Regions from separate parts of the Gudongella sp. DL1XJH-153 genome, predicted to be linked through region 2. Evidence: a T-box and tRNA genes for the amino acid it is inferred to sense, from the RefSeq annotation. Region 2 holds a T-box; the other holds one or more tRNA genes.

Region 1 (3,427 bases), on a different contig from region 2:
AATTGTATCCCTTGAGGGATATACATCAGCATTGTTGCTTCTTCAGCGGAAAGTCCTGTTAGACTGGCCTGGTTACCTACAACAAATGATATCACTCCAGCTACTATCACTCCAATTGAAGTGCCTGCAATGGCAGCAACTGACTTATGGCTTATACCTGCTACAAGGAAAATGGTGACAACTGTAACAAGCACAGCAGTTATAACGCTTACCCATATTGGGTTGAATCCCCTTAATATCAGAGGCAGCATTACAAACAACACTGCAGATATTGTAATTCCAAGTGATATCAAGGATTTGATTCCCTTTGATCTTCCAATCAACACCACGAGGAAAATAAATGCTCCCAACAAATAGACTATACTGTTGATCCTGTAGTAGTCAGAAATATATACATTGTACTCTCCATCTGGGTATTCCTCAATCACAAGGGAAACCTTCTGACCTTCCTCTACTATTATATCATAGTAGGCGTGGTCTGACAGTACGTTTTCAATTTCTATTATTTCTCCCTTATACTTGCCAGAATCAATCCTTAAAGCTACATTTTGAGAACTGAAAAAATCCTCAGGTCTTTCTTCTATCTCAGATGCCTCCAGAACTGTTCCTTTCTCAGTAAAATTTACGAATTCCGTTTCAGTTTCCATCTCAGATTCCATTTGGGCTGCCACAGATATCGATCCCGAAGTCAATGCCACTACAAGAAGTAGCAGCAAAATTAATCTTTTCATAGTTACTCCTTTCAAACCAAATTAAGGACCCCTGCCCTTCCATTTAGTAAGCGCGTTTTATTAAAACCTGCTTAACTCATTTGCCTTTCTAACTTCCTTAAAGCCAATAAACAGTATTACCAGAAGAAGCAATGCCCTGATTACAGATTTAATTGCAAGCTCCAAGTATGATGATGTCTGTATAAATTCAGGTTCAATTACGAAACCAAGAGGAACGAGAATAAACGCCAACAGCATCATACCTCTTAAGCCTTTGTTCCACGAGCATAATATCACAACCAAGGCCACAATAACAAGATAAACAATAAGAGGCACAGTTCTTAGCATTAAAAAAGTCCTGTCAGGTTCCAATTCAAAATGACCATTCTGAGGGAATATTCCTATTACCACCCTGAAAATAAGAAGTCCATACAGCAGCTTATCCAAGGGAACCCTTTTTCTCAGCCTAAAGCATTCCTTGCTCAGATCAATAAGCATTGAAAAGAACAGAGTTAACACTATCATATGCCCAATTCTTCCCCAACCAAGCAATCTCAGATTGTCTTCAAGACCAATTGTAACAAGTGCATATGTACGTGGTATGAGATATAGCATCTCCCCAATGGCTAGTGTCAATGCCATTGATCCGAATGCCATATGGACTCTGTTTCCATTGTGGTTTCTGTATATGTATACTCCCATGTAAATAATTATGACTATGTATATCAGGAATCCCAACGGCTCTACTATTTTCTGCAAGAAAATTCCCCCCTTGGCTCTTGTTCCTAAGTTTAGTTTAATATTAATCATGAGTAATGTAAATACTTTCACAGTTTTTTCACTCTTGACAGCAGTTTATTTTTATTGAATTCAACTGAGAATTGTGCTAATATATGTTTACATGGGCGGTTAGTTCAGCTGGTAGAACGCTACGTTGACATCGTAGAGGTCGTTGGTTCGAGTCCAATATCGCCCACCATGTTATTATCTAAGAAGTAAGAGCTAAGAGTTGAGTGATACCCGGCAACTAACAATGGACAATTAATAGCTTGTCACCCTGACCCTAGTGGAAGGGTCTATTTTTTTGCTAAGATTTAATAGTTAAAAAATAAAAGTTAAGAGATGAAAATAGTTTAAAAACGAAGAGCTGAAAGGTTCTTTTTTTGTGTCCGGAAAATAAGCAAAAAAGACATGTGAAACGTCCCCGCGTCTCCTTGAATCAGAGAGCGGTATTATGCAGACTTTTCGATGTACATATTAATAATTTCTACTAAAAATCAAACACATCAGAAAAGATCCCATCACAAGTGGGATCTTTCCGAATTAGGGGGGGTTGTTACAATTCTATTTTTTTACTAGAATTTCTCTCGAATCATCAAAGAACTGCTTTACTCCATTATCCGTTACATAGAATGAAGCATCCACTTCAAAGCCCACATCATCCAGCCAGATTCCAGGAATAAGGTGGAGAGCCATATTCTTCTGAATTACAGTCTTGTCTCCTGGTCTTACGCTAATTGTCTGCTCGCCCCAATCAGGTGGATAATTAACTCCAATTGAGTAACCGATTCTGGATTCCTTCACAAGTCCAGTCTTCTCGATTGTCTTTCTCCAGGTTGCTTCAATATCCTCTACAAGAACTCCTGGCTTAATCATATCAAGTGCTGCATCAAGTCCTTCAAGAACCGTTTTTCCCGTTTCCACCATAATCTTTGGCGGCTCCTCGCCAAGATAAAGGGTCCTTGCTATTGGAACATGGTAGTGTCTGTATACTCCACAAAGCTCAAGAAGCACTGCTTCATCATTTTCATACTTCTTCTCGCTCCAGGTAAGATGTGGCGTCTTTGTCGCTTCTCCTGCCATCATCAAAGGTACAATTGCAGGATAATCACCGCTGTATTCCCCAACACCCTTGTACTGAGCCTTGGCAACTTCAGCAGCAACATCACATTCCCTGACTCCAGGTGCAATATGCTTTTGAGCTGTCTTCATTACATTTGATGCAATTTGTCCCGCTATTTTCATAAACTCAATTTCATTGTCGGATTTAATAACACGAACCCAGTTAACCAATGTATTGGCATCCTTAAAGGTTGCGTTTGGAAGAGATTTTTCAAGCTCTACGTATCCTCTGTGTGTGAAATAGAACTGATCCATTTCTACTCCGATAACCTTGTTCTCCCATCCATGCTTCTTGATTATATCGGCCATATAATGCATTGGATGCTTTATCAATGAATGAACATAGTCATCTGCATACTGGTAGATGTTTTCGTCTGAAAGCATGCTTGTTATCCTTGCACCGTTTGCATCCATGCCACGGCCTATCCAAACCGGCTCTTCTTTGTCAAGGGAAACCAATAGACATTGATGAACGTAGAAACTCCATCCATCATATCCTGTCAGGTAATTCATGTTGGCAGGTTGAGAAACAAATAAAAGCTCTATTCCCCATTCTTCCATAGTTTTATTGGTTTTTGCAATGCGTTCCTGATACTCTTCCTTCCTGAATACATGCATATGATTAATTCCCTCCTCTTGTTTGTAAGTTGTAACCTACATGAAACCTCCACTTGATTCCCTGACAACCGCCGAAAAAACGTAGCGAATCATCGTAACAAAATCAAATACAGGTAATCCACTTGCTCGTTGAACAGCCTCGGAATATACTGGCAAAACGCTACACTCCAGAAGAATCACTCCAATATCTGGATTTT
Region 2 (3,427 bases):
TAGCATTCCAAAGCTTGTTGGCAAAGTTTCTGTTTGCTTCCACCCTTTCAGTATAAAATCTCATGTCATTACCTGGAGTGTTTCCAGTAATCAAGGTAAACCTAAGAGCATCTGCTCCATACTCATCTATAATCTCTAGAGGGTCAATACCATTACCCAGTGACTTGCTCATTTTTCTGCCCTGTGCATCCCTTACCAGACCTGTCAGAAATACATCCTTGAAAGGAAGTTCGCCCATCTGATCCAGACTTGAAAATATCATCCTGATAACCCAGAAGAATATAATATCATACCCTGTCACAAGCACATCAGTCGGGAAGAAATACTTAAGGTCTTCTGTCTCTTCAGGCCATCCCAGCGTTGAAAAAGGCCAAAGAGCTGAGGAAAACCATGTATCAAGAGTATCGGTTTCCTGTCTGATGTTTTTACTCTTGCATTTAGAACAGCTTGTAACTTCTTCTCTCGATACTATTATTTCTCCACAATCATCGCAATAATACACAGGTAATCTGTGACCCCACCAAAGCTGTCTTGATATACACCAATCTTTAATGTTTTCAAGCCAATGAACATATACCTTGCCGAATCTTTCGGGGACAAAATTTATTTCACCGTTGTAATAAGCCTCAAGAGAAGGCTTCGCCAAAGGTTTCATCTCTACAAACCATTGCTTCGATATTATTGGCTCTATTATGGTCTTGCATCGCTCACAATGACCAACTGCATTTTCATGGTCCTTAACTTCCTTAAGATAACCCTGTTCCTCAAGTTTATCAGCAATTGCTTTTCTTGCTTCAAATCTTTCAAGCCCTTTGAACTCTACTCCATTCTCGTTGATAAATCCATCTTCATCAATTACAACACACTGTCCAAGACCATGTCTCTCTCCTACTTCAAAGTCATTAGGATCATGAGATGGCGTGATTTTTAATGCACCTGTTCCAAAATCCATTTCTACATAATTATCAGCTATAATTGGTATCTCTCTTCCTACAAGAGGTAGAATAACTGTCTTTCCTACTAGATGACCATATCTTTCGTCGTCAGGATGAACAGCAACTGCAAGGTCACCAAGTATCGTTTCTGGTCTTGTTGTTGCTATTGTTATTGTCTCATCACTGTCTTTTATTGGGTAGCTTACATGCCATAGATGTCCGTGTGAATCCTCATGATCCACTTCAGCATCTGATATTGCCGTGTGACAACTTGGGCACCAATTTATTATTCTATCTCCTCTGTAAATCAAGCCTTTATCATATAGCCTAACAAATACCTCTTCAACAGCATTGCTGAGCATCTCATCTAGAGTAAATCTGTCTCTGGTCCAGTCACATGAAACTCCCAATTTTTTTAACTGGTTTTTTATAGTTCCCCCATAAAGATCAGTCCACTCCCATGCTTCCTTGATGAAGCCTTCCCTACCTAGCTCATCTTTGCTTCTTCCTTCTGATTTTATCTTTTCTACAACTTTTGCCTCAGTAGATATACTTGCATGGTCAGTCCCTGGTAGCCATAATGCAGAATATCCTTCCATACGTTTCCACCTAATCAATATATCCTGTATTGTATTATTCAATGCATGTCCCATATGAAGACTACCAGTAACATTTGGTGGCGGCATCATTATAGTGTAAGGCTTTTTTGTCTCGTCAATTTCTGGAGTAAAGTAGCCGTTTTCATTCCAGAACCCATAAAGCCTGTCTTCAAACTCCTTTGGATCATAATTCTTTGGTAAGTTTTCTCTCATTTTGTCCCCTCCTAGGCAAAAATAAAAACCCTTCATCCTCACTAACATAAGGACGAAGGGTTCGCGGTACCACCTTAATTTCATGGCTATGCCATGACACTTCATTAATAGATAACGGTATCCCGTTCAGACCTACTCTATTCAGTCTGAATGTTCGAAAGCTACCTTCATCTGATTCCTGCTTAGGATCTCCCAGCCATGAATCCATTCTCTTTTAAGAGAATCAGATTACTCCTCTTTCTCATCACAAAATATATAGTCACAATTATAGCTATAATTAGACGCTTTGTCAATGTCTTCCTCACATAACATTCATATGATAACTTTAATTTTTATAATTACTTTCTTATAAAAACTACTGACTTTTTTCATCAAGAAGCATTTTTCTAAATATTTTCAAGTAAATAATGAAAGCAACAATATTAAGCAATACTGTAATAATCAAAAGCAGCATTGATACAATCATATTAATGTTAATAATAATCGATAGAATTGCAGCATAAAGAGAAAATGTCGCTACCTTTCCATATATGTTTGAAGGTATAACAGCTTTTCCATGCTTCAGGTATAGTATTATACCTCCGGTTATCATAATTACTTCCTTTAGAATCATTGGAATCAAAATCCAAAATGGTATTAAGCCAATTATTGTAAAAGTTATCAGTACAGTAAAACTCATCAGCTTGTCTGCGAATGGATCAAGAGCGGATCCAAGTTTGCTTATCAGATTATATTTTCTTGCTATGTATCCATCAAGGACATCTGATACTCCTGCTATCATAAATATCATTCCCAAAATAAATACTTTATTATCTATATCTGAAAAAAACAAACTAATGTACACAGGAACCAAAATTATTCTGAATACGGTAATCATGTTAGGTAATGTCATATTCTCTCTCCTTGTCTAGAACAGCATAATATCTTAAGTTAGCGTTATTTTACTCTATTTGTACCCTGAGGGTGAACACGCTAAATATTTAGTTTACTTCATTGACTTTAATTTTCTTAAAAGAGTATAATGCTGATGTCAATTTATTGAGATTATCATCTTGATATAAAACCTATCTTCTTATAAACTTTTCTCAGTGTTTTACGCGCCTTGGCTTCAGCCTTTTGTGCGCCTTCAGTATAGATTTTTTCAAGATAATCCTTGCTATCCAAATACTCTCTGTATTTGGTTTGAATTGGATCAAGCGCTTCTACAACAACCTCAGCTAATTCAGACTTGAACACTCCATAACCTTTACCGCTGTACATATCAACAATATCATTAATTTCTTTACCTGACAGCACCGAATAGATATTAATAAGATTCTTAATTCCAGGTTGGTCATCAGAGTAATTGACAATTCCAACTGAATCTGTTACTGCTCGTTTTATTTTTTTTGAAATCTTATCCTTATTATCCTGAAGAAGAATAAATGCATTTTCGTCACTATCTGATTTGCTCATTTTTGAAGTAGGATCCTGAAGACTCATTATTCTCGCTCCAAATTCCTTGATTAATGGTTCAGGAACTACAAATGTGTCACTGTATTTATTGTTAAACCTTTCCGCAAGGTCACGGGCAAGCTCAAGATGTTGTTTTTGATCTTCACCTACAGGTACAAAATCAGTCTGGTACAATAATATATCTGCAGCCATCAAGACAGGATATGTAAATAGCCCTGCATTAAG

Evidence for each region. The T-box of region 2 lies ahead of ACOEN1_RS10325 (valine--tRNA ligase). A T-box ahead of a tRNA ligase gene usually reads a tRNA of that ligase, here a tRNA-Val.
Region 1: it encodes a tRNA-Val, which carries the amino acid that the T-box ahead of ACOEN1_RS10325 (valine--tRNA ligase) is inferred to sense. The anticodon was not compared.

Annotation. Positions count from the first base shown of each region.
Region 1 covers NZ_JBMEMN010000003.1:29,026-32,452, forward strand. Annotated here, with positions in the region: gene ACOEN1_RS02565 (YibE/F family protein) at 1-731, opposite strand, end outside; gene ACOEN1_RS02570 (hypothetical protein) at 792-1,469, opposite strand; tRNA gene ACOEN1_RS02575 (tRNA-Val) at 1,614-1,689, shown strand; gene ACOEN1_RS02580 (M24 family metallopeptidase) at 2,055-3,230, opposite strand; gene ACOEN1_RS02585 (aspartate/glutamate racemase family protein) at 3,267-3,427, opposite strand, start outside.
Region 2 covers NZ_JBMEMN010000027.1:7,386-10,812, forward strand. Annotated here, with positions in the region: gene ACOEN1_RS10325 (valine--tRNA ligase) at 1-1,747, opposite strand, end outside; T-box leader at 1,793-2,001, opposite strand; gene pgsA (CDP-diacylglycerol--glycerol-3-phosphate 3-phosphatidyltransferase) at 2,103-2,639, opposite strand; gene trpS (tryptophan--tRNA ligase) at 2,795-3,427, opposite strand, start outside.